Regions from separate parts of the Bacillus sp. EA-CB0995 genome, predicted to be linked through region 2. Evidence: a T-box and tRNA genes for the amino acid it is inferred to sense, from the RefSeq annotation. Region 2 holds a T-box; the other holds one or more tRNA genes.

Region 1 (14,675 bases), 140 kb from region 2:
TGTAGCCGTTTTACTTGCACATCAAAAATAGAATATGGATCAACAACAATACCTGTTTGTTTTTCAATCCGCTTCATTAACAATTCTTTTCGCACTTGTTTTACATTATGAAGCGCATCTTGAAATGCTGCATCATACTTATAATTTCCTAAAGTTTGCAGCTGATCTGGCTCCTTCATCCAATCTGTTCCAATTGTTTCACAAATTAATTTTGACAGCTGCGGATTTGCTTTTAATAACCAGCGCCGATGGGTAATTCCATTCGTCTTATTATTGAATTTCTCTGGATAAAACTCATAAAACAATCGCATTTCTCGCTGCTTTAATATTTCCGTATGAATGTTAGCAACACCGTTTACACTATGACTGCCAACGATTGCTAAATGTGCCATCTTCACAAGCCCATGAGCGATAATCGCCATATTTTCAATGCGATTCCACTCATACGAATACCGCTCCCATAAATCACGACAAAAGCGCTCATTAATTTCTTGTACAATCATATAAATGCGCGGTAATAACGGCTCAAAAATATGAATCGGCCACTTTTCTAACGCTTCAGATAAGGTTGTATGGTTTGTATAAGAAATCGTATGTCTTGTAATGTACCACGCATCCTCCCAGCTCATCTTTTCTTCATCAAGCAAAATACGCATTAATTCCGGAATCGCTAAGACAGGGTGCGTATCATTAATATGAATCGCAATTTTCTCATGCAGATTGCGCAGCGTGCCATTTCGTTCACGATGCAACCGAACAATAATTTGTAAGCTAGCAGACACAAGAAAATATTGCTGTTTCAAACGAAGTATTTTTCCTTCATCATGCGTATCATCTGGATATAAGAACTCCGATACTGCTTCCGTTTCCCGTTTATATTTCAATACATCCTTGCAATTTTGGGGAAATAGAACCGGCTCTGCACTCCAAAGACGCAGTGTATTTACAGTATTTGTCTGATAGCCAACAACAGGTACATCATACGGTACAGCCATAATTGTTTCCGCATTTATATGCCGAAATTCAAGACGTTCATTTGACTGAAATGTATCAACTTGTCCCCAAAAGCTAACTTCCACAGCTTGATCATGCCTTCTTACTTCCCAAACATTCCCGTGACGCAGCCATTGCTCCGGCAGCTCGATTTGATAACCATCCACAATTTTCTGATCAAACAAACCGTGCTTATAGCGAATACCGCACCCGTGGCCTGGCAAATCTAATGAAGCAAGAGAATCAAGAAAACAGGCCGCCAAACGACCAAGACCGCCATTTCCAAGTCCAGCATCTGCTTCAATTTCTTCAAGGTCTTGTAAGTAAATCCCAAGTTCTTCTAATCCTCTCTCGCATACATCACGTATTCCCAAGTTTAAGACATTACTTCCTAATAAACGCCCTAATAAAAACTCAATCGATAAGTAATACATTTGCTTTTGATTGTCTGTCCGATATCGTTCATTCGTCTCAATCCAGCGCTGACTAATATATTCACGTACCATATGTCCGAGCGTATTATATTGATCTTGCACAGTCGAATCTTTAAAACTTTTACCATACATCGTTTCTAGCTTTTCTAAAAAAGCAGCTTTAAAACTCTCTGTACTCGAAAACATCTCTCTCACCTCTTCCAAAATGAAACTACCAGCAGTGGATTTCCCGCTGCTGGTTAGCCCTCCCAATCCGGTTCTAACGAATGAATCCTTCACACATACAACCCGTTCAGTGAAACATGTATCAATTACGCTTTCCTACTGATGATGAACAAAAAGAATCGGTTGCTTATCATCAATCTCCTTTTGTTCCTCATGAGATTGTGGTTCCTCATTTGACTCGAACAAGCTTTCATAAAGCTCCTTATACTTACGTGCGGACTGCTTCCAGCTATAATCCTCTGTCATTGCTCGTTTCACAAGAGACTGCCATACCTTTTTGTCATGATAATAGTGCAGTGCACGCTGCACCGTATGCAGCATATCGTGCGCATTGAAGTTCGTAAAACTAAAACCATTTCCTTCATTTATAGCTTCATTGTACGATTGAACTGTATCATTTAAACCGCCTGTTTCCCGCACAATTGGAATCGCTCCGTATGCAAGGGCAATTAACTGTCCAAGGCCGCATGGCTCAAATAAAGATGGCATTAGAAACAAATCTGTCCCGGCATACACTTGATGTGCCAGCCCTTCATGAAATCCGATATACACTTTCACTTTATCTGGATATTCATATGCCATTTGTTCAAAAAACTGTTCATATTCTTTATCGCCCGATCCAAGTACAATAAATTGCACATCTTCTTGCATCATTTCATGAAAAACATGACGCACTAAATCTAATCCTTTTTGCTGCGTTAAACGTGTAACCATCGCAATAATAGGTGCCTCTTCTTTTTCTGGCAATCCAAAATAACGCTGTAATGCACGTTTATTATCTCTTTTTTTATGAAGTGAATTTGCATCATACATTGCCGCTATCGTTTTATCATTCTTCGGATTGTACAAAACATCATCAATTCCATTTACAATTCCAACAAGTTTATCGTTATATTTACGCAATAAACCATCTAACTTCTCTCCGAAAAATGGATATTGAATTTCTTCTTTATATGTCGGACTTACCGCTGTAATCATATCAGAGGCGATAATTCCGCCTTTCATGAAGTTGATGTTTCCGTAAAACTCAAGCTGCTCACTATGAAAATACTCATTGCCAAGCCCCAATAAGTCATCCATAACAATGCGCGGAAACACGCCTTGAAACTGCAAGTTATGAATCGTAAAGACTGTCTTTATCTTTTCGTATAATGGCTGATCACGATATTTTTCACGTAATAAAAAATTTGCCATCGCTGTATGCCAATCATGACAATGCAGAACATCTACTTCAAAATCTATATGCGGAATGCATTCTAATACCGCCTTTGAGAAAAATGAAAAACGTTCGCCATCATCATAATGACCATATAGTGAATCGCGTTTAAAATAATATTCATTGTCGATAAAATAATACGTAATTCCTTCATGCTCCATTTTCAAAATACCGCAATATTGATTACGCCAACCAAGCTGAACCGTAATCACTTTATGAAGCACACATTCTTTTCGTACATGCTCTGGAATCAAACTATAGTACGGAAGCATAACACGCACGTTCATTCCAAGTTTTTGTAATGCCTTTGGAAGTGCTCCAGCTACATCTGCTAATCCACCCGATTTAATAAATGGTACACATTCTGATACTGCAAATAAAATATTCACTGCGATTGTCTCTCTGCAGCAGCAAGCATAGGCAAACTATGCTTACCTATGCCATGCCTGCAGATTCCTCCTCTCAATTTTCAAATATACATCTTAGTAAATCGTTATATTACTGCTTTGTATTGTTCCTTTCTCTACAACAAATGGAGAATGGGCTCCGCCTGTTAACGTCGTTCCATCTTCAATCTTTACATCCTTATCAATAATTACACCATCTAGTATACAATTCTCTCCAATTTGGCTCTTTTGCATAATAATACTGTTACGAACAATCGAACCTTTTCCAATCTTTACAGAACGAAAGACAACGCTATTTTCTACTTCTCCCTCAATAATGCTGCCATTCGCAACCATCGCGTTATGTACACTCGCGTTTTTTCCGTACCTTGTTGGCGGCTCATCCTTTACTTTCGTAAAAATCGGCGTTTCTTTCTTAAACACTTGCTTCCAAATATGCGGCTGCAGTATTTCCAAGCTATGTTTATAGTAACTTTCAATTGAATCGATTACCGCCACATAGCCAGTATGCTCATAACTTTCAATATGCAATGATGTGTTTCGTTTTTCTTTTACAACATCAATTAATCTATAATATCCCATGTCTTGATACGTCTCAAACAAATGTAATAATAACTCCTTCTTTAATACATATGTCTGAAGTGACTCACCTTGGTGACATACTTCTGTAATATCTGCCTCTGTGTATAAGTGACGGTCTAATACCGCTTGGAAATCAAGCGCTGTTACAACATGACTGTTTGTAATCACAACGTACTGCTCTTTACTACGTAAAAAGTAATCCATATGTCTGCTAAAATGAGCAAATGTACCAAACTCATCTTGATCACATTGACAATTTGGAGGAAATAAAAATAAACCATCACGTTTTCGATCTAAGTCCCACTGTTTTCCAGAACCGAGATGATCCATGAGTGAACGATTTTTATGACTTGTGAAAATGGCTACACTATGAATATGAGAATTTACCATATTGGAAAGCATAAAATCTATTAAACGGTAACGCCCAGCAAACGGCAATACCGCCAATGATCGATGATTTGTTACTTGTTGTAGTGATGGAAAATTCTCTGTTGCATTAATAATTCCTAACATTGATTCTCTCACTCATCTCATCCCCTTTTCGTCACGCTCTAACAGACAGTAAAATTATCACCGTAACCTTCCATAAACTCAAAGAAGATAGGAATAGAATCACTATCCGTAAAAGCTCCGATTGTCTCCGCTAACTATTTGTGAAGGGATTAAGCTCCCCTTGCTAATCATTAGTTTTACTTCATTTAATTTTCCTCTGCAATTAATACAACGTCTTCAATATTTCGTTCCGGACGAATGATTGCTCCATCTTCAACGACCATCCCTGGCCCAACAATGGCACGCTCAATCACAACATTCTTTCCAATTCTGGCATCTGGCATAATAACTGAATCTACAACCTTGCTGCCTTCCTCCACGATTACCCCTTGAAACAATACAGAATGCTGCACATCACCTTCTACAACACAACCTTCGTTAATTAACGATTCTTCCACTTTAGCTGACGGTGCAATATATTGAGGCGGCTGGTTCGGGTTAACGGAACAAATTCGCCAATCACGGTCATATAAGTTGAGTGATGAATCTTCGCGAAGCAAATCCATATTTGCTTCCCATAAGCTCTTCACTGTTCCAACGTCTTTCCAATACCCGCTAAATGGATACGCAACAAGCTTTTTCCCTTCATCCAATAAAAGGGGAATCACATCTTTTCCAAAATCATTACTAGATTCTGGATTTCTTGCATCCATTTCTAAATACTCTTTTAAAATAGCCCAATTAAAAATATAAATGCCCATTGAAGCTAGATTGCTTTTTGGAAACTGCGGTTTTTCTTCAAACTCAACAATTTCCATCGCTTCATTCGTATTCATAATGCCAAAGCGGCTTGCTTCATCCCACGGTACTTCAATAACAGAAATAGAGACATCTGCTTCTCGTTCCATGTGATGATCGAGCATTTTTGCATAATCCATCTTATAAATATGATCGCCAGATAAAATGAGAACATATTCCGGATCATACTGCTTTAAATAATTCAAATTTTGATAAATGGCACTTGCCGTTCCTGTATACCATTTCACTCCAGAAGACTCTGCATAAGGAGGGAGTACAGTAACCCCTCCATTTACACGGTCTAAATCCCATGCATCTCCAATACCGATATAACTATGCAATTCTAACGGCTGATATTGTGTTAAAATCCCCACTGTTTCAATACCAGAATTCGCACAGTTACTTAATGTAAAATCAATAATGCGATATTTACCGCCAAATGGAACAGCTGGCTTCGCTAGATTTTTTGTTAAGGCGCTTAAACGACTACCTTTTCCCCCTGCTAATAACATTGCTACGCACGTCTGCTTTTGTACCATCTTGTGTACTACTCCCTTTCGTGTTTTCACCGGCCGTAAAATTGAAATTCCAAATGGTGGTATTGTCATTTCAACATGAGCAAGCTGATTATGATAAGGTTCCATAATTGCTTTTAATCGCTTCTTATTGATTTGTCCCGAACCGCCGTATGCAGAACTATCACTATTTAAAATTTCGTTATAATAGCGAAATGCTGGTACGCCAACTTTATAGTTTTCATACACCGCATTTGTAAAGTTACAAACGATAACGAGGACATCCTCTTCTCTCTCCCTTGGCGAATAAACGAAAAAATACTTTGCTCACGATTATCCGCATCAATCCACTGAAAACCATTTTCTGTGTGATCAAGCTGCCAAAGCGGCTTAGAGCGCTTATACAATGCTATGAGCTCCTTAAAGTAATCATGCGTACGATCATGCATTTCAAAATCATGTAAGCCCCAATCTAAATCTTCAAGGTCTTTCCATTCGTCATATTGTCCAAACTCGCCGCCCATAAAGAGCAGCTTCTTACCTGGATGTGTAAATAAATAGCCATACAATAAACGAAGCTGAGCAAACTTGGACCAATAATCACCCGGCATTTTATTTAATAGCGACTTTTTCCCGTGTACAACTTCATCATGTGATAACGGTAAAATAAAATTCTCAGAATACGTGTAAAGCAGTGAAAATGTTACTTTGTCATGAATATATTTCCGATACTCCGGCGCACATTCCATATATTTTAAAATGTCATTCATCCAGCCCATATTCCATTTATAATTAAAACCAAGTCCACCTTCGTATGTCGGTGCAGTTACGAGCGGCCATGCTGTTGAATCTTCTGCAGTCATTAAGAAAGTTGGATCTTCCGCAAATACTGCTTCATTCAGCTGTTGCAGGAATAATACAGCATGTTCATTACTTTCCTGCCCCCGTTTCGCTCCCAATATAGCATGTTAGCAACCGCATCAACGCGAAAGCCGTCGATATGATAATACTTCATCCAAAACAATGCATTCGAAATGAGAAAATTTCGTACTTCTTGTTTTCCTAAATCAAAATTCACAGTTCCCCATACGTGATTTTCTTGTACATCAAGATCTCTATATTCATACGTTGGTTCTCCATCAAACAAATAAAGCCCATGAGCATCTTTACAAAAATGCCCTGGTACCCAATCTAAAATGACACCGATCCCATATTTATGACATTCATCGACAAAATACATAAAATCCTGCGGTGCTCCGTATCTACTTGTCGGTGCATAATATCCAGTCCCTTGATATCCCCAAGAACGATCATATGGGTGTTCAATAAGCGGCATAATTTCAATATGAGTAAATTGATGCTCTACTACATACGGAATAAGCTCATCTGCCATTTCTCTGTAAGAGTAAAAAGACTCATCTTCTTTCTTTTTCCATGAACCAAAGTGAAGCTCATAAATTGCTAACGGTTCATTATAAATTGGTTTTCGTTTCTTTTTTTGAAACCACTTCTGATCTTTCCACTTATATCCTTTTATATCATAAACAATGGATGCCGTATTTGGTCTCACTTCAGCATATATTGCATACGGATCAGCTTTTAAAATTGTATGGCCGTTTAAGGCTTCAATTGCATATTTGTACAATTCCAGCTGAGCTACATTTGGTATGAATAAAGACCAAATTCCATCCTCTGTCACTCGCACCATTTTATGAATTTGATTATTCCATTCATTAAAATCTCCTACAATACTCACAGCTTGTGCATGAGGAGCCCATACAGAAAAACGTGTTCCTTGCACCCCATCTTCCTTCGTTAGATGAGCACCAAATATTTCGTAGCTATCGTAAAATTTCTCTTTATGAAACAATAGCATTTTTTCCTCATTACAATTTGTTACAATCACTATGTTCACCTCACAAGATGACAGAATTTTAAATATGTTATTACTATTCTTCGGTAAATAGAAATATCCTTGCGATTTTCTAAAAAAACATACGTTTTTTTCGCGGAAATTCATGGGAATTCCGTAAATTTCCGCTGAAAATATCGAATTTTGACGAATATTCCTTGTAAGCGTTTTATTTTAGAATAATTTTCAAAATGAAAAAGAGGGGAGATTTTACTGCGATTCATTACTTCCTATTAGAGTAAAATACATATTACGTTTAAAAAGTAATTAACTTTCAGCAAAACATAAAAAAACCCTTTCCGGCAAAAGGGGATATACAGGGGGCTGCCGGAAAGGGGTTTATACAATTTGGATTATAGTACTGGTGCCATAGTTTCTTTTAGCACTTTTACAGAATGATCAAATTTCAATTCTTCCTCTTCATTTAATTCAAGCTCTACAATTTCTCGAACACCTTGGCGGTTGATAACTGCTGGAACACCTACGTAAACATCTTGTTGTCCATATTGTCCTTCAAGATATGCAGATACTGTCAATACGCTGTTTTCGTTGTTTAAAATCGCTTTAGTTACACGTAGTAGTGACATACCGATACCGTAGTAAGTTGCACCTTTACGTTGAATAATATGATAAGCAGCATCGCGTACATTCACAAAGATTTCATCTAAATCGCTTTGATTGTACTTTTCATTGTTTGCTAAGATTGTTTCAAGTTTTTGTACACCAACAGTAGCATGGCTCCATACTGGAAGCTCTGTGTCGCCATGTTCACCAATAACATATGCGTGAACGTTGCGTGGATCCACATCTAAGTATTCACCTAACATGTAACGGAAGCGAGCAGAGTCTAAAGTTGTACCAGAACCAATTACACGTTCTTTTGGTAATCCAGATTCTTTCCAAGTTACATAAGTTAAAATATCAACTGGGTTAGTTGCGATTAAGAAGATACCATCAAATCCGCTATCCATAATGCCGCGAACGATTTGTTTAAAGATTTTTGTATTCTTCTCAACTAAATCTAAGCGAGTTTCACCTGGCTTTTGTGGTAATCCAGCAGTGATAACAACAAGATCTGCATCTTTACAATCTGCATAGCTGCCTTTCCAAACTTTTGTTGGAGCTGGAGCAAATGGAACAGCATGGCTTAAATCCATTGCTTCCCCTTCTGCTTTTGCTTCGTTTACGTCAACAAGAACAAACTCTTCAGCTACACCTTGGTTAATCATAGAATATGCATAGCTGCAACCTACAGCTCCTGTTCCTACTAATACTACGCGGTTAATACCTTTTTTCATGGTAAAATCCCCTCTCTATTTTTCATTTCATTATTATTATTATCATTGTCATTTAAGTAAATAATTAAAATACTGATTTTATATTGTTTAACTTCCTTACACACATATTGTAGCACGTTCATTTGTGAATGTATTCACAAATTATGACCTATTTGTGAACTTTTTCACAGATGAGAGAAAATTATAGTATCAGGTATGGAATCTATCCCAGTTTAAGCGAAATACATTCACATACTAGTTCCGCCAGAATCATAAACCACTTATCGTCTATTCGGCGATTCGCCAATATCCAACATACGTAAGCAGTAAAAGGGACTCTCCCAAAAGACACCTACTTGCCTTTGGATAAGCCCCGTTTTTTCTATCCCGCATTAACGGGCAGTAAGACCCCCATCTCAAGATTGAGAGAGAAGCGAAGAAGATAGGCGGAGGATAACGGCCTTTAAAAGCCCGATTGGTTCAACTAACCATCAGTGGGGGATGAAGAACCCCCACTGATGGAAGTTTCACTTTATAAAAAGAAGAAACATAACCCAATAACAGCGCCGGCATATAACAAGTTGACAACACAAAATCCCATAATAATACAATGCACCTTTGTATTATTAAGCTAAATGAAAATACTCATATATCTTATATAAGTTGTCCACACCTTTTTTCAGCTTTCAAATATTATATATTGAGTCAAAAATTTATTTTGAAAGGAGTTGGTTTATATAAATAAGCATACAAAATGCGTCTGTGAACAACTAGCAGAATTACAGGTAGGTACAGTAGTAGATATTTTTCTAAATGGAAACTTTATAGATGATGTTACGTTTGTTAACTTTAATCCTGAAAACTTTTGCGCAACTTTCGTATTTACAGAAGGAGACGAAGAAGGAGGAGTACTTCTTATAGATTGCCGTGATATTCAAGCACTTACAATTAGTAAGGGCTAGTTTATAAAAGAGAGCTTTGAAAAAAGCTCTTTTTTTATAATTTCAAAATATATTTCTATCCGAGATAAACAAAAGAGGAAGAGGGAAAGAAACATGTCAATTCTCATAAATCATACTGCTACCCCTAAAATATTCAATCCGAATTTAGTAAAGGACACAGATATACAATCTTCACATATAAAAAATAAAAACAAACACCTTGAAGATATTTGTTGCCTTTTAAACACCTTTAATTTAGGAAGAAAAGTAAACGAAATTATAGTTAATGGCACACCATTAACCGTTTCAATTTTCACAGGATTTCACTTTAACACAGGTCTTGCTACGTTTATAGATAAAAGTGGGCGCATTATCCTCGCTAATTGCGAGCGCATTGATGCAATTGTTCTTTAGCATTTTTATTGATATTAAAACGAAGAATTGTATTTTAAATAAAAAAACTATCTTCTTTAATTAATACTCATGTGATTAAAGTTGAGGATTAATTATCCATTAACACAAGACAAATAAAAAAGAGATAGCATATATGCTATCTCTTTTTTTATGACCCGTACGGGATTCGAACCCGTGTTACCGCCGTGAAAGGGCGGTGTCTTAACCACTTGACCAACGGGCCAATTTCTGGCAGAGAAGAAGGGATTCGAACCCTCGCACCGCGTAAGCGATCTACTCCCTTAGCAGGGGAGCCCCTTGAGCCACTTGGGTACTTCTCTATATATGGCTCCGCAGGTAGGACTCGAACCTACGACCGATCGGTTAACAGCCGATAGCTCTACCACTGAGCTACTGCGGAATATGGTGGGCCTAAATGGACTCGAACCATCGACCTCACGCTTATCAGGCGTGCGCTCTAACCAGCTGAGCTATAGGCCCATAGAAAAAGCGGGTGAAGAGAATCGAACTCTCGACCAGAGCTTGGAAGGCTCTTGTTTTACCACTAAACTACACCCGCATAAAAATGGTGAGCCATGAAGGACTCGAACCTTCGACCCTCTGATTAAAAGTCAGATGCTCTACCAACTGAGCTAATGGCTCATTTTGAAATGGTGCCGGCTAGAGGACTTGAACCCCCAACCTACTGATTACAAGTCAGTTGCTCTACCAATTGAGCTAAGCCGGCTTGTATATTTCAAAATGGTGGCTCGGGACGGAATCGAACCGCCGACACGAGGATTTTCAGTCCTCTGCTCTACCGACTGAGCTACCGAGCCTTAATATAAATGGCGGTCCCGACCGGGGTCGAACCGGCGATCTCCTGCGTGACAGGCAGGCATGTTAACCACTACACCACGGGACCATTGGTTGCGGGGACAGGATTTGAACCTGCGACCTTCGGGTTATGAGCCCGACGAGCTACCAGACTGCTCCACCCCGCGATGATATAATATTCTTTTAAATAAAAATGGAGGAGGTAGAGGGATTCGAACCCCCGCGCGACTCTCGCCGCCTGTCGGTTTTCAAGACCGATCCCTTCAGCCGAACTTGGGTATACCTCCGAGATATATGAAACTTGAGTGGTGGACCTTGTAGGACTCGAACCTACGACCGGACGGTTATGAGCCGTCTGCTCTAACCAGCTGAGCTAAAGGTCCTTTATGGTAGCGGCGGAGGGGATCGAACCCCCGACCTCACGGGTATGAACCGTACGCTCTAGCCAGCTGAGCTACACCGCCATAAATAAAGTATAAGTGGAGCCTAGCGGGATCGAACCGCTGACCTCCTGCGTGCAAGGCAGGCGCTCTCCCAGCTGAGCTAAGGCCCCATTATTTTAAAACTATCGGGAAGACAGGATTCGAACCTGCGACCCCCTGGTCCCAAACCAGGTGCTCTACCAAGCTGAGCCACTTCCCGTTAATAAGCGCGCCCGAGAGGACTCGAACCCCTAACCTTTTGATCCGTAGTCAAACGCTCTATCCAATTGAGCTACGGGCGCATATGGTGCCGAGGGCGGGGGTCGAACCCGCACGGTGGTCACCCACCGCAGGATTTTAAGTCCTGTGCGTCTGCCTGTTCCGCCACCCCGGCATGTCATATTGAAAATTGGAGCGGAAGACGGGATTCGAACCCGCGACCCCAACCTTGGCAAGGTTGTATTCTACCACTGAACTACTTCCGCAGACATATATGAGATATTTTATTAAAAGTGCGGGTGAAGGGAGTCGAACCCCCACGCCAAAGGCGCCAGATCCTAAGTCTGGTGCGTCTGCCAATTCCGCCACACCCGCATAATATAATTTTTCAAGAAAAAATGGGGCGACTGATGGGAATCGAACCCACGAATGCCGGAGCCACAATCCGGTGCGTTAACCACTTCGCCACAACCGCCATAGTTGCTGGTGCCGGCTAGAGGACTTGAACCCCCAACCTACTGATTACAAGTCAGTTGCTCTACCAATTGAGCTAAGCCGGCATTATATGGTGGAGGATGACGGGATCGAACCGCCGACCCCCTGCTTGTAAGGCAGGTGCTCTCCCAGCTGAGCTAATCCTCCATTTGCCTGGCAACGTCCTACTCTCACAGGGACAAAGTCCCAACTACCATCGGCGCTAGAGAGCTTAACTTCCGTGTTCGGTATGGGAACGGGTGTGACCTCTCTGCCATCATTACCAGACTGTATTCAATTGAGACAATCATTATTATACTTGATTCACTAAAAAAGTCAACAAGTTTTTTTATATTCTCTCAAAACTAGATAACATCAATGTAGTATACATATTGTATGGTTAAGTCCTCGATCTATTAGTATTCGTCAGCTCCACATGTCACCATGCTTCCACCTCGAACCTATCAACCTGATCATCTTTCAGGGATCTTACTAGCTTAACGCTATGGGAAATCTCATCTTGAGGGGGCTTCATGCTTAGATGCTTTCAGCACTTATCCCTTCCGCACATAGCTACCCAGCTATGCCCTTGGCAGAACAACTGGTACACCAGCGGTGCGTCCATCCCGGTCCTCTCGTACTAAGGACAGCTCCTCTCAAATTTCCTACGCCCACGACGGATAGGGACCGAACTGTCTCACGACGTTCTGAACCCAGCTCGCGTACCGCTTTAATGGGCGAACAGCCCAACCCTTGGGACCGACTACAGCCCCAGGATGCGATGAGCCGACATCGAGGTGCCAAACCTCCCCGTCGATGTGGACTCTTGGGGGAGATAAGCCTGTTATCCCCGGGGTAGCTTTTATCCGTTGAGCGATGGCCCTTCCATGCGGAACCACCGGATCACTAAGCCCGACTTTCGTCCCTGCTCGACTTGTAGGTCTCGCAGTCAAGCTCCCTTATGCCTTTGCACTCTACGAATGATTTCCAACCATTCTGAGGGAACCTTTGGGCGCCTCCGTTACTTTTTAGGAGGCGACCGCCCCAGTCAAACTGCCCACCTGACACTGTCTCCCGGGTCGATAAGACCCGTAGGTTAGAATTTCAATACAGCCAGGGCGGTATCCCACCAGCGCCTCCACCGAAGCTAGCGCTCCGGCTTCAAAGGCTCCCGCCTATCCTGTACAAGCTGTACCAAAATTCAATATCAGGCTACAGTAAAGCTCCACGGGGTCTTTCCGTCCTGTCGCGGGTAACCTGCATCTTCACAGGTACTATAATTTCACCGAGTCTCTGGTTGAGACAGTGCCCAAATCGTTACACCTTTCGTGCGGGTCGGAACTTACCCGACAAGGAATTTCGCTACCTTAGGACCGTTATAGTTACGGCCGCCGTTTACTGGGGCTTCAGTTCAGAGCTTCGCTTGCGCTAACCCCTCTCCTTAACCTTCCAGCACCGGGCAGGTGTCAGCCCCTATACTTCGCCTTACGGCTTCGCAGAGACCTGTGTTTTTGCTAAACAGTCGCTTGGGCCTATTCACTGCGGCTTTCCGTTAAGAAAGCACCCCTTCTCCCGAAGTTACGGGGTCATTTTGCCGAGTTCCTTAACCAGAGTTCTCTCGCACACCTTAGGATTCTCTCCTCGCCTACCTGTGTCGGTTTGCGGTACAGGCACCTTTTATCTCGCTAGAAGCTTTTCTTGGCAGCGGGGAATCAAAGACTTCGCTCCATAAGGAGCTTCCCCATCACAGCTCAGCCTTCGCGGTAAGCGGATTTGCCTACTTACCAGCCTAACTGCTTGGACGTGCACAACCAATCGCACGCTTCTTCTATCCTTCTGCGTCCCTCCATTGCTCAAACGATAAAGAGGTGGTACAGGAATATCAACCTGTTGTCCATCGCCTACGCCTGTCGGCCTCGGCTTAGGTCCTGACTAACCCTGAGCGGACGAGCCTTCCTCAGGAAACCTTAGGCATTCGGTGGACGGGATTCTCACCCGTCTTTCGCTACTCATACCGGCATTCTCACTTCTAAGCGCTCCACCAGTCCTTACGATCTGACTTCACAGCACTTAGAACGCTCCCCTACCACTGATACCATAGGTATCAATCCGCAGCTTCGGTGGTGTATTTAGCCCCGGTACATTTTCGGCGCAGAGTCACTCGACTAGTGAGCTATTACGCACTCTTTAAATGGTGGCTGCTTCTAAGCCAACATCCTAGTTGTCTAAGCAACTCCACATCCTTTTCCACTTAATACACACTTTGGGACCTTAGCTGGCGGTCTGGGCTGTTTCCCTTTTGACTACGGATCTTATCACTCGCAGTCTGACTCCCAAGGATAAGTCATTGGCATTCGGAGTTTGACTGAATTCGGTAATCCGATGAGGACCCCTAGTTCAATCAGTGCTCTACCTCCAAGACTCTCACACTTGAGGCTAGCCCTAAAGCTATTTCGGGGAGAACCAGCTATCTCCAGGTTCGATTGGAATTTCTCCGCTACCCACACCTCATCCCCGCACTTTTCAACGTGCGTGGGT
Region 2 (14,675 bases):
GACATGGCTGATTTATTCATGGGATTCATGGTAATCACAAACTTAATTGCAATTGCACTTCTTGGTAAATTTGCATTTGCTGCACTTAAAGACTATGTGAAGCAGAAAAAGCAAGGGAAAGACCCTGTATTCCATGCAAGCTCTATCCCAGGATTAAAGAATGCGGAATGCTGGGAAGATTCAGTTGCTGGAAAAGAAAAACAAGTAGGTTAGTGGTGCAAAAAGAACATAGAAGAAAGATTCTATGTTCTTTTTTGGCTATTTTTCCCTTTAAAAAATATATTGCATTTCTGAAAGATAACGCTTACAATTTGCTTATGGATAGAACAAAATGATATCATTCTCATATTCCACATGAACTATGTAGTATATAAATTTGCACAATGCAAACGCTTACTAGTGTAGGCGGTAATTTATTTTTAGAGGTACTTATTTTTTTAATCTGAATTGTCAGACGTCTATCGTTCAACGACTAATAGGGAATAATAGATGAAACGAAAAAAATGGAGGATTCACGTATGAAATTTGTTATGTTTCTTGTAGGATTAATTGCTGTATTTTTCCTAGCGTTTCTTGTAAGTACTGATCGGAAAAAGATTAAATATAAGCCAATTGCTATAATGCTTGTTATTCAATTAGGATTATCATATTTCTTACTAAATACACAGATTGGATATTATTTAGTTAAAGGAATTTCTGACGGATTTAGTGCAATTTTAAAATTTGCGGACGCTGGAATTAGCTTTGTATTTGGCGGGCTTGTAAATAAAGGAGAATATACGTTTTTCCTTTCTGTATTACTTCCAATTATTTTCTTAGCGGTGTTAATTGGAATTCTGCAACATCTTAGAATTTTACCAGTCATTATTAAAGCGGTCGGCTTCTTATTAAGTAAGATAAATGGCTTAGGTAAATTAGAATCTTATAATGCAGTAGCAGCGGCAATTGTTGGTCAAGGGGAAGTATTTATTACAGTTAAAGATCAACTAAGTAAGTTACCAAAAAATCGTTTATATACACTATGTGCATCTTCTATGTCAACAGTATCTATGTCAATCGTTGGTTCTTACATGAAAATGATTGATCCTAAATATGTTGTAACAGCACTTGTTTTAAACTTATTTAGTGGATTTATTATCATTCACATTTTAAATCCTTACGATGTAAGTGAAGAGGAAGATATTTTAGAGTTACAAGAGGACAAGCACCAAACGTTCTTCGAAATGTTAGGCGAGTACATTATGTTAGGATTTTCAATTGCAGTTACAGTAGCAGCGATGTTAATCGGATTCATTGCATTGATGGCAGCAATTAACGGTCTATTTGATTCTATTTTCGGTATTACATTCCAAACAATCTTAGGATATGTGTTCTCACCATTAGCGTTCATCATGGGTATCCCAGCATCAGAAATGGTAACAGCTGGACAAATTATGGCAACAAAATTAGTAACAAACGAATTCGTTGCAATGCTTGATTTAGGAAAAGCAGCAGCTCATTTAACACCTCGTACAATCGGTATTTTATCTGTATTCCTTGTATCATTTGCGAACTTCTCATCTATCGGAATTATCGCAGGGGCAACGAAGAGTATCGATGCAAAACAAGCAAATGTTGTATCTTCTTTTGGATTAAAGCTTGTATACGGTGCAACGTTAGTAAGTATCTTATCAGCGATTATCGTTGGGGTAATGCTATAATATAAAAGAAAAAGCAATGAGCAGCGGGCTCATTGCTTTTTTGTTGCGTGCCCAGCTAAGCTGGGCACTGCTCACTGGTGAAAGTCCGGTCTAGGTAAGAATCAAGCCGCCTAGTAACTGACAGGCAATCGGGGGAGAAATTCTAAGATTGAAGCCCTGTGACAAAGTAACTTCTTACTAGAAATGCGAGCGAATTAGCAGACCGTAACATAAAGTGAACCGTGCCGCCTCGTCAAGAGCACCCTAGCAATAGGAGAAGTCGAGCCTAGAGTTAATAGGTGAAGACCATGGAAGATGTGAAGAACTTGGAAAGGCAACATCGAAGAATCCCTCGGGGTAAGGAGGACGGTATGCCTCACCCTTCTCATTCCTTGAGGAAGGGGAATTCTTTTGGAAGCATGTTAAAAAGAAAGAGGAGTACATAGATTATTTACAATACACAAAATCGTAACAAAGTAGACAGTATATTTAGAGATTTCAAAAGGTGTATGTCACTTTCTTGTTGAATAAGTTATGTAGAGAATTTTGATTAAATAAAAACCCGAATCATAGATAAACATGATTCGGGCTATCATTCAGATTAGTAAGCTAAGCTGAATAATCCTTTAATGTGTGATAAGTAACGAACGTTACTTGCTTCTTTCATTAATGATGCTGGTAAGCCTTTAAGTGGAGTTGAGCTTGCTCCGATTGAAGCAACAGCATCTTTACGTCCTAGACTTGCAAGTGTTCCAGAGTTTACTGGTGCGAACTCTTCGAATGCTTTGCCTTCTAGTGCTGCGTATAAGTTGTATCCAATTAACTCACCCATTTGCCAAGCGATTTGTGCAGTTGGTGGGTATGGACGACCGTCTGGAGCGAAGACAACAGCGCTGTCTCCAGCAACGAATACGTTTTTGTGAGAAGTAGATTGTAGGTATGCATCAACTGTTGCACGACCACGGTTTACTTCAAGACCTGATTCACCGATTAATGGGTTACCTTGTACGCCGCCTGTCCAAACGAATGTGTTAGCAACGATTTTTTGACCGTCTTTTAAGTCGATTTCATTGCCAGCAACGTTTGTTACAGGAAGACCTGTTAAGAATTTAACGCCGCGTGCTTCTAAGCTAGTAGTTGCACGTTCAATTAAATGGTCAGGTAATACTGGAAGGATTTTTGGACCTGCTTCAACAAGAAGAAGTTTAACTTCTTTTGGATTTACGCCGTGGCTTTTTGCAAGTTTAGGCATAATGTCAGCAAGTTCACCAACTAGCTCAACGCCAGTTAATCCGCCGCCGCCGATTAAGATTGTAGCATCAGCTTCGTTTTTCGTTTTAGCGTATTCACGAATACGGTCTTCAACGTGTTTGTAGATTTTGTTTGCATCAGCAGCAGATTTTAATACCATGCTGTTTTCTTCTAGTCCTGGAATACCGAAGTAAGCAGTTTTACTTCCTAAAGCAACTACAAGTGCATCGTAAGATAAAGTAGTGCCACCAGCTAGTTTAATTTCTTTGCTATCAACTGAGAATGACTCAACTGTTGCAATTTTAAGATCGATGTCTTTACCTTTGAAAAGTTTTTCAAGTGGCATTGCAATTGCTTGCTCAGAAACGTTACCTGCTGCAAGGCGGTGTAGTTCCGTAATAATTTGATGTGTTGGATATTGGTTGATAACTGTAACTTGTGCTTCTGATTTGCTGTAATGTTTACGTACATTTAAAGCTGCAAGCAGTCCGCCATAACCAGCACCTAAGATGACAATTTGTTTTGACATAGTATGATATCCCCCGTCTTTACTAATTGTTGTGTAAGAAAGAATTATTTATGATTGCGTTCTGCAGTAATTTGAAGATAAGCGTTTACAAAACGAAACATTTTTTGTGCTTGCGGATCTTTTAGCATTCTTAAAAGGCCAAAAAGACCGATAACTTCGTTGCTTTCTTCAGCGCGATCTTTCGCTTCGATAGCAGTTGCAGCAATGGCTTTCACTGTATCTTTTACAGGTTCTGCAAGTTCTTGGATTGCTCCAACAGTATCATTTTTTAATACTTCATCAGTAGCGACTGCTTGAGCGAAATCATAAGACTTTGTTAAAATGTTAACGAGCTCAGTTAACTTTGGAAGTTGTTCTACTAATGTAGTTAAAGACTCTTGAACTTCAGGCTTTAATAGCTGATCAAGTACATCAAGCTGTCCTTGACTAGCAGAAATTTGTAATGATTCTTGTTCAGGCTTTGTTTGAGTGATTGTTTCTGGCATCTCCAATTCTCCTTTACGATAGCAATACTTCTTAAATTTTTGGGAATGAAAGAAGATTCCCCATTACAGGTAAGATTTCTTCGTCCGTAACAACTCGAGGAAATTTGTAAAAATTTACACAAAGATTTAGAGCAAGCTGCTCTTAAAGTTACTATTGCCGGTGAATATGTCTTTTCAAACCGTTGCAATATTCGAATGAACTATAAGTAATCACCGAATCTGAAATAGTAAATTTTAAAAGGCTAGTTGCGTCCTCTAGCTTATGGACTTGTCCAGTAAAAGACTTTGCCTACCAACTGAGTATATTATATACTGTAATACACCTATGTTAACATAAAAATGATTATTAAGCATTCGATTTTAATGACTATAATCTAAGAACCTACAGGGCGTTATATCTGTTTTTTTATTCCAATTTTACAATGTAAGAAGCATAAATTGACGAAAGCGGTTGATTTATGCTTTTTTTGTTTGCGTACCCAGCTAAGCTAGAACAGAAAAGAGATGGCAAAGCCATCTCTAAGACATCTGTTTCAGTTTTCTACTCTACTACTCAGCTGGTGGAGTAAACGTGCGTTTTTCTAATTCAGCATCTAACATAAATAATGCATTTGAATCGTTTGTAATTCGCTTTAATTTTTGAATGGTGCTATCGAAAGATGCTTCTTCTTCAACTTGTTCGTCAACAAACCATTTTAAGAAGGTGATTGTAGCATGCTCGCGCTCATCCCAAGCAATATCAGATAGGTGATAAATTCGTTTTGTGACTTCGCGTTCATGTTCGAGACCGATTTCAAAAGCAGCTAAAATGGATTCGTACTCGTTATTTGGATGATCGAATCCAGTAATGATCGCACGCTCACCGCGATCATTAATATAATTGTAAAGCTTCATGGCATGGAAACGCTCTTCCTCTGCTTGTACAAGAAAGAAGTTGGCAAATCCATCATAGCTTTCTGATGTACAGTAAGCCGCCATTGCCATATACACATGGGCGGAGTAAAACTCAAAGTTCATTTGATCATTTAGTGCTTCACGTAATTTTGGAGATAACATAAAAAGACCCCTTTCATATTATTACGATATAATCATATCATAATTGAAAATAATTCTCATTTATATTCGAATCGCTTGGAGAGTTTCTTAACATGCGTTTCCATAATGTCTTGTAGATCTAAATTATATTTTTGCGCTAAAATAATAAGATTTCCTAACACATCTCCAATTTCTTCTTTTAACTCAATTGTTAATTCTTCTTCGCTTTTTTTCGTTCATCTGGACGATCACGACCAATTTCAATAGCACGCACGACGCGAGAAACTTCTCCCACTTCCTCCGCTAAAAAATTTACGCGAATAAAGGAATTATATTGTGCCCAGCCCCGCTCATAATAAAATTGTTCCACCCAGCTTTGAAATTCATTCGTGCTCATCCTTTTCCCATCCTCCCAATATGTAGTATGATTACATTGTAGCATAACAATATGTAGTTTTGGGGTGGAGTAATGAAACGTATTTGTGTATTTGCAGGATCGAATGTTGGAGAGCGTCCAGAGTTTCAAGCAGAAGCTCGACAGCTTGGAGAAATACTAGTTCAAAATAATATAGAGCTTGTATATGGAGGCTCTTGTGTTGGATTAATGGGAGAAGTAGCAAATCAAGTATTAGAGCTAGGCGGCCGTGTAACGGGTGTCATGCCTCGTGGATTATTTAGAGGAGAAATTGTTCATCAAGGTTTAACAGAACTAATTGAAGTGGAAACGATGCATGAGAGAAAAGCAAAAATGAGTGAACTTGCTGATGCATTTATTGCACTTCCAGGCGGTTATGGAACGTTTGAAGAGCTGTTTGAAGTGGTATGTTGGTCACAAATTGGGATTCATGAAAAGCCTGTTGGCTTACTGAACATTGCAGAATTCTACACACCGTTATTACAAATGGTGGACCGTGCAGCAGAGGAAGGCTTTATGAATCCATCGAATAAAGAATTGCTTGTATCTGCAAAAACGGCTAATGAGTTAATTCCTAAAATGAAAGAGTACAAACGACCAGTGATGGGGAATAAGTGGAAGCAGTTAACATAAATAAATAAGTAAATAAATAAAAAACCGAGCGGAATTGTCCCGCTCGATTTTTTGATGTGATATTTGTCGAATATGGTCGAAAGGTCTTTATATTGTGTCGAATCGCCGTTATATTAGAAAAAACGCCGATAAATGATGCCTTTGCGCCGATATATTATGAAAAGCGCCGATATATTGCTAAGCTGCTGCCGTTTTTCTTATTGATTCAAGAATGCGCGTAACATCCATGCGTGTTTTTCAAGTTCTGTGTAGATGCCAAGTAGTAAATCAGATGTCGTTTCATCGTCTGCATCTTGTGCGATTTCCATGCCTTTTTTGAGCTCAAGAAGCATTGCTTCATAGTCTTTCATAATTGCTTCAACCATTGCTTCTGCAGTTTCTCCGTAAGCTGCTTCTTGAACAGAAGATAGTTCTAAGTATTCTTTCATTGTTGCTACTGGTTTGCCGCCGATTGCTAAAATACGTTCTGCAATTTCATCGATGTGCGTAGCTGCTTCTGTATAAAATTGTTCGAATTTCTCATGTAATGTAAAGAACTGAGGTCCTGTTACGTACCAGTGGTAGTTGTGTAATTTTGTAAATAAAACGTTCCAGTTTGCTACTTGTTTGTTTAATACTTCAATAACTTGTGTATTCATAATATCAATCTCCTTCACGTTTTTTTGTTTTGTATCAATTACTAATTTATAATTATTATAATCTAATAGATGGTATAAAATCAACCCATTTTGCATATATAATTTTAAACATTTTGTGACGCAGGTGTAGGTTTAAAACAGGAGATAATGTGACATATAGATAAAAGAGAATAAATAGAAAGGAGAATGAAGATGCAGCTTCTATCTCAAAAGATATATCAACAAGCTGGAGACTGGTATGTACTTGATGAAGATTTTCCATGGGATATAAATCAAGTGCAGAGGGATGTGTTCTCATTAATTGAACGGCGTGAGGTATCTGTATTTTTCTGTGATACGTGTGAAACAAATGATGTGTTAGTCCGACTAGGAGAAGAGGAAGAAGAATTTTTATTTCCGCTGAACGGATTTTATCATAAAGAAAAGCGTTTAATTTTCGTTTGTATGTGGGAGAAGTATGAGTGCTTATTGGAAACATTGTTGCATGAGTTTCGGCATGATATGCAGCATGAACGGAAGTTATTATATGTCGGTAATGAAATGTATGAAAAGCGGTGGATTGAGAAGGATGCAAGAGTGTTTGCGAAGAGAAAGATGAGAGAATATAGGAGAAGGTGTGCAAACTAAAACATAGTGAATCCGGCACTATGTTTTAGTTTTACCTACAAAAAGAAAGTAGTTGACATTTCTATAGTTTAGTTCTAAACTATAGTTACAAAGCTTAGCGAGGTGATGGAATGAAAACAGATGAACGACTTGGTTTATTAGTATGGTTTCGTTTATCACGCTTTTACAACCAAAGTATTAGAGAAACGAATCAGCATTTAAAAAAATGGGATTTGTCTGCTGCACAATTTGATGTATTAGTGCAAGTTGGAGCAGGAGATCGTTTAACACAGCAAGAATTAGGGCAAAAGCTTTTCGTTACAAAAGGAAACGTTACGCAGCTTTTGAGTAAAATGGAGCAGCTTGATTTGATTCAAAGAGAGCAAGACGGAAAAACGAAATATCTTTCCTTAACAGAGAAAGGTAAAGCACTGTATGAAGAAGTTGTTCCGCCCCAAGAAAGATTTCAAGCAGCGCAATTTTGCAAGTTGGATCGCGAGGAACAGAAACAGCTGCTAGCATTACTTCGTAAATTACAATCATAAAAATTTTAAATAAATATCTCGAATTCGAGATAAAATGAGGTGAAGGATATGTTCAAAAAAATTGATCATAAACAAATGGGAAGAGCAAATCACGGTTGGTTAAATACACATTTTCATTTTTCATTTGCAGATTACTACAACCCAAATAATATGAGATTTGGTGCACTTCGCGTAATTAATGATGATTTAGTAGCAGCACAAACAGGATTTGATACGCATCCACACCGTGATATGGAGATTATTTCTTATGTAGTGGACGGGGCATTAACGCACCAAGATAGTATGGGAAACCGCGGGACAATTGAGCGCGGTCATGTGCAATACATGAGTGCTGGAACAGGTGTCTTCCATAGTGAGCACAACTTAGGAGATGAAACATTGCGTCTTCTGCAAATTTGGATTTTACCAGACCGTGCTGGTCATACGCCAAATTACGGTGAATTTAAATTTGATTGGAATAAACGTGAGAATACATGGTTCCACATGGTTTCACCAATTGATGGCGGTGCACCGATTGAAATTCATCAAGATGCAAATCTGTACTCTCTTGCTTTAGAAAAAGGAAAAGAGATTACATTCCCAGTTGGTGAAGGGCGTCAAGCTTATTTGGTTCAAATTGAAGGAAGCGGCATTGTGAATGGTGAAACGTTAGTGATGAGAGATGCAGCAGAAGTCATTGAAGAAGATATCCACATTCAAGCAGCAGAAACAGCTCATTATTTAGTAATTGAGATGAAGAAACAATAATTAAGTGAAACTTTCAACAGTGAGGGGGCGGCTTACTGCCCGTTAATAAAAATATGCCACGAGTAGCGTCTATAGATAGCGCTGCTCTTTTTTTGTATGAATTTTCTGTCGAAATTTTCTAAAATTTAAACGGGAGGTTATTACTATTATCTCTAGAATTGTATAAAAGTGTCAAAACATTAGGGGATGGGGAGTGTTGTTTTTGAAAAAGAAGGTATTATCTTCAACGTTAGCTTTATCTCTAGCTTTAGGGGATTTGCGACATTTGGTACGTCACGTACATATGCAGCAGAGCAAAAAGTTCAATATAACCAAGAATTTCAGACACCATCTTATATTGGGGAAGAGTGGAAAGCACCGGAAGGACTAGATAAAAAAGAAACGGTGTTTGAGTATTTAAAGAGTAAGAAAGACATGTTTAAATTAGCAGGAAATATGGAGAAACATTTTGAAATCGTTGGAGAAGAAAAAGACGCAGAAGCGGGAACAACGCATGTGAAGCTTATTGAAAAATATAATGGTGTTCCTGTATATGGCTCTGATCAAACAGTAGCAATTGATAAAGATAATAATGTGAAAGCATTTTTCGGACAAGTTATACCGAATTTAGAAAATAAAAATATCCCAGAAAATGCAAGTATTTCAGAAGATGAGGCTGTAAATATTGCAAAAGCTGGTATTGAGAAAGAAATTGGAAAAGTAGACAACTATGATGGTATTAAGAAAGATTTATATGTATATGAAAAAGATGGGCAATATTATCTGTCTTATCTTGTAAAAGCATCTACTTCAAAACCGGCACCAGGCTATTGGCATTATTTCGTTGATGCAACAAACGGAAATGTCATTGAGAAGTACAATGCGATTGATCATATTACTGGATTTGGTTACGGTGTAGCGGGAAATCGAACAAGTTTTGAAATGGCACAGGACTCAAAAACTGGAGCTTTTTATTTATTCGATGGGACACGTGGAAAAGGTGTTCATACATTTGATGCAGAAAATATGGATGAAAATTGGTTCAACTTATTCTCACAATGGCTTGGATATACCGGTGAGGAAATAGAAAGTAAAAATAAATTCTTCGAGGATAAAGCAGCTGTTGATGCGCACGCTAATGCTGAGAAAGTATACGATTATTATAAGAAAACATTCAATCGTAATTCCTTTGATAACAACGGAGCGAAGTTAATTTCTACTGTTCACGTAGGGGAGAAATGGAATAATGCAGCGTGGAACGGTGTCCAAATGATGTATGGTGATGGTGATGGAAAAGTATTCATTCCATTATCAGCTGGACTTGATGTTATTGCGCATGAGCTGACTCATGCAGTAACAGAATACTCCGCAGATCTAGTGTATAAAAACGAACCTGGTGCATTAAATGAATCGTTATCTGATATTATGGGCGCAATGGTGGACCGTGATGATTGGGAGATGGGAGAAGATATTTATACGCCAGGTAAAGCGGGAGATGCACTGCGTTCTTTAAGCAATCCTGCAGCTATTCCAAATCCATTAAAGCCAACTGAAGGCTATCCAGATCATTACAGTAAACGCTACACAGGAACGGTTGATAATGGTGGTGTTCATATTAATAGCAGTATTAACAACAAAGCTGCATACTTAGTTTCTGAAGGTGGCACTCATTACGGTGTTACTGTAAATGGTGTTGGCCGCGCAGCAACAGAAAAAATTTATTACCGTGCTCTTACAAAATATTTAACTGCAAACTCAAACTTTAGCATGATGCGCAAAGCTGCAATTCAAGCGGCTACAGATTTATACGGCCAAAATTCTAAAGAAGTACAAGCTGTAACAAAAGCATATGATGCAGTAGGTGTAAAATAAGAAATAAAGAAGACCTGACTTTGATAATGTCAGGTCTTTTTTTATCTAATCGCGAATTCCTAGTGCGATTTTTGCCATGCGGGACATACGTTCTTTGGACCAAGGAGGATTCCAAACAACATTTACTTCTATTTCATTTACCTCTGGAACATTTGTCGATAATACCTTTTTTACATCAGATACAATTTGTCCAGCCATTGGACAACCGATAGAAGTCATTGTCATTGTAATAACAGCATTATTGTGTTCGTCAGTTGTGACATCATATACTAGCCCAAGGTTTATAATATCTACGCCAAGCTCAGGGTCAATTACAGCTTCTAAATTGGCATATACTTTATCTTCTAAAGTTTGAGACATATGAAAACACCTCTATTCATGATTGATATTTATTCTCATTATACAAGATGGAAAGAGAAGATGCAGTGATTGAGCTCACAGCATTTTTTTCTAGATCAAAAAAGTATTCCTCATAAAGTTTCACTTTATCCTATTTAATCACGCTTTAGTAATCCCCAACTTCGACTTATACGCGCTATACATAGAAGAAAAACTCTCTTCATTTTAAAGAGAGTTTTTCTATATATTTTTGGCGATCAGTGTATATAGTCCAGGAATGCGACGTTCAATTCCTTCCGGCGCGTGAGGTGGAAAGACCCATTTTTGCTTTGCCCCACATTCTTCTGTGAGCTCTTCGATACGGAGTCCAGCTTGGGCGATTTTTGTTACAATTTCTCCTAACGTCCATCTGCGAATCGTATTTTTAGGTAAAGAGGAGCGCTCTGCTTCTGATAAGAGCATACTGTATGCTACATCTACTTCGATTACATCTTCATAAAAGTAATTTCCATTTGCGATTGCTTGGTTATCTTCTATTTGTAGAAGTTTTGTATACATTGGGTGATAGTCGCGTAAAAGGAATGTTCCACCTTGTTTTAGCAATTGAGAAATAAGTGTAAATAAAGGCTCTAAATCTATGAAATAGTGGAGCACACCAAGCTCAAGTAATACTACGTCGAATGAGCCTATTGTCTCTGGTAAATCTAGTACATCAGACACGATGTATTCAATATGTGTTTTAGCGGCTGCGGCAAGTTCTTTAGCATATTTCGCATTGCTCTCTGAAATATCGACAACCGTTACTTCTGCCCCTAATAATGAAAGGGCAACCGCCTTACTTCCTTTTGATCCCATTAAATTTATAATTCGTTTTCCTCGCATTTCACCGATGTAAGGCAAATAATAAGCGACCTCGGCAGTAGGGTTTTCCCGTATTTGCTTGCCAAAAGAATGCGGCGTTCCGTGGCGATTTGTCCAAGCTTCATAAGCGGCTTTACTCCAGCCCGCTTTATTCTTTGCGCTTAATTGCTGTTGATTCAAAATGATCTCCCCTTTCCATGAAGATGTATAAGTTCTTCGTAAACATGGAATTTCCTTTCAATGGAATGAATTGTAATTTTTTTTGAAATAAAACGAACGAATAGTTTGATTTTTCTGTATAATATTATAAAATGTAAATTACATATGAAAAGCGTTGAAGAGGAAAAGTAGAATGAAATCATTCTTTCCAGAGAGCTTCGGTAGCTGAGAAGAAGCAAGAATACTCATTTGAACAATGGCCTCTGAGCTTCGTCCTGAACTTATCACTTGATAATAGTAGGCGACGACGAGTGTTGGCTCTCGTTATCAAAGTCACAGTATACGAGCAATAGTTGCTCCGTACTTGCAGAGGTCAGTCGTGTGAGCGATTGACGAAATAAGGTGGTACCACGACTGTATATACAGCCTCGTCCTTATCTTTTTAAAAGATAGGGGCGAGGCTTTTTTATTTTTAAAGGGGGGCATGTAGGATGAATATTTTTATTGGAGGCGCTTGGCCATATGCAAATGGTTCATTGCACCTTGGTCATATTGCTAGTTTACTGCCAGGAGATATTTTAGCGCGTTATTACCGTTTAAAAGGAGACAATGTGTTATATGTATCAGGAAGTGACTGTAACGGTACACCGATTGCAATTCGTGCTAAGCAGGAGAGAGTAAGTGTAAAAACAATTGCGGATCGCTATCATGAGGAATTTGAACGATGTTTTCAGAAGTTAGGTTTTTCCTATGATTGCTATACACGTACTGACTGTGTTCATCATCATGAAGTAGTTCAGAACATTTTCTTAGAGCTTTTAGAAAAGGGGCTTATTTATAAAAAGAAGGTGGAGCAAACATATTGTGAGACTTGTGCGCAGTTTTTGCCGGACCGTTATGTGGAAGGGATTTGTCCGCAATGCGGCGCACAGGCGCGTGGTGATCAGTGCGATGCATGTTCTGCTATTTTGGATCCGATAGATTTATTAGAGAAAACATGTAAGTTGTGTGGCAGTGTGCCAACAATTAAGGAGACAGAGCATTTTTATTTTGCACTAACGTCATTACAGAAGCAGTTAGAAGAGTATATAGAAACGGTGAAACAGAATGGCACGTGGCGTGAGAACGCCGTGCAGCTGGCGCAGCGATATTTACAAGAAGGATTACAAGACCGTGCTGTTTCAAGAGATTTGCCAATTGGAGTAAGCGTTCCGGTTGCTGGGTACGAAGAGAAGAAGGTGTACGTTTGGATTGAGGCTGTGTCTGGTTATTATTCAGCAAGTAAACAATGGGCACAAGAAATAAACTGTGATGATACACCATTTTGGCAAGCGGATACACGGACGTATTATGTGCATGGCAAAGATAATATTCCATTTCATACAATTATTTGGCCAGCTATTTTGCAGGGAATACAAGCGAAAGCATTACCAGAATATATTGTTTCTAATGAATATTTAACGGTGGAAAAAAGGAAGTTATCTACGAGTAGGAACTGGGCTGTATGGATACCAGACATGTTAAAGGAATATAATCCTGATTCGATACGCTATTTTTTAACTATAAACGCACCAGAAAATCGAGATACAGATTTTTCGTGGCGAGAGTTTATTTATAGTCATAATAGTGAATTGTTAGGAGCATATGGAAACTTTGTTAATAGAACGCTGAAGTTTCTTGAAAAATATTACGAGAATACTGTACCAACTGGACACATCAATCAAGAAATTGAAGAAAAGCTAAAAGGATTATATATGGAAGCAGGGCGATTGATTGAAAAAGCGCATTTTAAACAAGCACTAGAACTAATTTTTGAAACGATTCGTTATGCTAATAAATATTTCGATGAGAGACAGCCTTGGAAACAAATAAAAGAGGACAAGAGAGCCTGCGATGAAACAATGCGAAATTGCGTTCATTTCATTATAAACTTTGCACAAGTATTAGCGCCGTTTCTTCCGTTTTCATCTGCACAAGTACAACAAATGTTAGAGGTTTCTCAGAGCAAATGGAATTACATCACTGAATGTCCAGCTTATATTTCGAATGTATCACCGTTATTTGAACGTATCGATGTGAAGAAAATTGAGGAAGAAGTGGAAAAACTGTATGGGTCTTTAATATGAAAAAATATATAATCACTTTCTTTTGTTCTGCTTGAAACGTTTTACAGCAAACAAAAGAAAGTGATGAATTATATACAAAGCACTTTCCTTACAAAAATGTAATCTTATTGTAAGCCATTGCGATAGTAGTTTCGACAAGGTTTTTATACAATAAAGATACAAAATCAGTACGTGCTAGAAGAATGGGTATCAATAAGAAAAGGAGAGCGAGAGATGGAATGGATTCACGACTTATTTCAACAGCATGCCTACTATGTTGTACTTATTGGATTGATGCTAGAGTATATTGCATTTCCGTTTCCGGGAGAGCCAACATTAGCGTATGCAGGGTATTTGGCACATACCGGTGAGCTACATCTAGTGCCGCTAATTTTTTTATCTTTTGTAGGAACAAGTGTAGGTATGACAATTCAGTACTTTGTCGGAAACAAGCTTGGGATGCCATTTATACAAAGGTACGGAAAATATGTCTTTTTAACACAGCGCAAAATTGATTTAACGAATAAATGGTTTGATAAGTACGGTTATTTTTTAATCTTTATTGGTTTCTTTATTCCTGGTGTGCGTCATTTTACAGGATACTTTGCAGGAATTATTAATTTACCATTTCGCCGCTTCGCGATGACGATTTATTCTGGAGCATTGCTTTGGGTATCATTCTTTTTAGGGGGCGGTTATTGGTTAGGTGGAAACTTAGATAATATTTTTAGAGCGGTTGAAGGCCATATTGGAAAGATTATTATCGGTGTTGTTGTGGTCGTGGCAGCAGGTGCAGC

The links. A T-box is a leader RNA that pairs with one kind of tRNA and senses whether it is charged. The one in region 2 lies ahead of metG (methionine--tRNA ligase), so its partner is inferred to be a tRNA-Met.
Region 1: it encodes a tRNA-Met, which carries the amino acid that the T-box ahead of metG (methionine--tRNA ligase) is inferred to sense. The anticodon was not compared.

Annotation. Positions count from the first base shown of each region.
Region 1 covers NZ_CP169269.1:802,354-817,028, reverse strand. Annotated here, with positions in the region: gene ACEWFJ_RS04370 (glycogen/starch/alpha-glucan phosphorylase) at 1-1,613, opposite strand, end outside; gene glgA (glycogen synthase GlgA) at 1,749-3,257, opposite strand; gene ACEWFJ_RS04360 (GlgC family sugar phosphate nucleotidyltransferase) at 3,351-4,382, opposite strand; gene ACEWFJ_RS04355 (glucose-1-phosphate adenylyltransferase) at 4,556-5,911, opposite strand; gene ACEWFJ_RS04350 (hypothetical protein) at 5,854-6,621, opposite strand; gene ACEWFJ_RS04345 (GlgB N-terminal domain-containing protein) at 6,561-7,568, opposite strand; gene ACEWFJ_RS04340 (L-lactate dehydrogenase) at 7,928-8,872, opposite strand; gene ACEWFJ_RS04335 (penicillin-binding protein) at 9,589-9,813, shown strand; gene ACEWFJ_RS04330 (hypothetical protein) at 9,907-10,206, shown strand; tRNA gene ACEWFJ_RS04325 (tRNA-Glu) at 10,358-10,429, opposite strand; tRNA gene ACEWFJ_RS04320 (tRNA-Ser) at 10,436-10,526, opposite strand; tRNA gene ACEWFJ_RS04315 (tRNA-Asn) at 10,532-10,606, opposite strand; tRNA gene ACEWFJ_RS04310 (tRNA-Ile) at 10,610-10,686, opposite strand; tRNA gene ACEWFJ_RS04305 (tRNA-Gly) at 10,695-10,765, opposite strand; tRNA gene ACEWFJ_RS04300 (tRNA-Lys) at 10,773-10,848, opposite strand; tRNA gene ACEWFJ_RS04295 (tRNA-Thr) at 10,858-10,933, opposite strand; tRNA gene ACEWFJ_RS04290 (tRNA-Phe) at 10,949-11,024, opposite strand; tRNA gene ACEWFJ_RS04285 (tRNA-Asp) at 11,035-11,110, opposite strand; tRNA gene ACEWFJ_RS04280 (tRNA-Met) at 11,113-11,189, opposite strand; tRNA gene ACEWFJ_RS04275 (tRNA-Ser) at 11,217-11,309, opposite strand; tRNA gene ACEWFJ_RS04270 (tRNA-Ile) at 11,329-11,405, opposite strand; tRNA gene ACEWFJ_RS04265 (tRNA-Met) at 11,410-11,486, opposite strand; tRNA gene ACEWFJ_RS04260 (tRNA-Ala) at 11,503-11,575, opposite strand; tRNA gene ACEWFJ_RS04255 (tRNA-Pro) at 11,591-11,664, opposite strand; tRNA gene ACEWFJ_RS04250 (tRNA-Arg) at 11,673-11,746, opposite strand; tRNA gene ACEWFJ_RS04245 (tRNA-Leu) at 11,750-11,838, opposite strand; tRNA gene ACEWFJ_RS04240 (tRNA-Gly) at 11,855-11,929, opposite strand; tRNA gene ACEWFJ_RS04235 (tRNA-Leu) at 11,958-12,038, opposite strand; tRNA gene ACEWFJ_RS04230 (tRNA-His) at 12,063-12,138, opposite strand; tRNA gene ACEWFJ_RS04225 (tRNA-Thr) at 12,148-12,223, opposite strand; tRNA gene ACEWFJ_RS04220 (tRNA-Val) at 12,230-12,305, opposite strand; rRNA gene rrf (5S ribosomal RNA) at 12,310-12,425, opposite strand; rRNA gene ACEWFJ_RS04210 (23S ribosomal RNA) at 12,534-14,675, opposite strand, start outside.
Region 2 covers NZ_CP169269.1:664,837-679,511, forward strand. Annotated here, with positions in the region: gene ACEWFJ_RS03450 (alanine/glycine:cation symporter family protein) at 1-213, shown strand, start outside; gene ACEWFJ_RS03455 (NupC/NupG family nucleoside CNT transporter) at 519-1,700, shown strand; gene ACEWFJ_RS03460 (NAD(P)/FAD-dependent oxidoreductase) at 2,281-3,459, opposite strand; gene ACEWFJ_RS03465 (DUF1641 domain-containing protein) at 3,504-3,944, opposite strand; gene ACEWFJ_RS03470 (ferritin) at 4,494-5,000, opposite strand; partial or broken gene ACEWFJ_RS03475 (MazG nucleotide pyrophosphohydrolase domain-containing protein) at 5,057-5,376, opposite strand; gene ACEWFJ_RS03480 (LOG family protein) at 5,449-6,027, shown strand; gene ACEWFJ_RS03485 (Dps family protein) at 6,225-6,665, opposite strand; gene ACEWFJ_RS03490 (DUF3920 family protein) at 6,858-7,292, shown strand; gene ACEWFJ_RS03495 (MarR family winged helix-turn-helix transcriptional regulator) at 7,403-7,816, shown strand; gene ACEWFJ_RS03500 (pirin family protein) at 7,865-8,563, shown strand; partial or broken gene ACEWFJ_RS03505 (M4 family metallopeptidase) at 8,766-10,414, shown strand; gene ACEWFJ_RS03510 (metal-sulfur cluster assembly factor) at 10,460-10,774, opposite strand; gene ACEWFJ_RS03515 (class I SAM-dependent methyltransferase) at 10,994-11,794, opposite strand; T-box leader at 11,940-12,212, shown strand; gene metG (methionine--tRNA ligase) at 12,265-13,899, shown strand; gene ACEWFJ_RS03525 (DedA family protein) at 14,113-14,675, shown strand, end outside.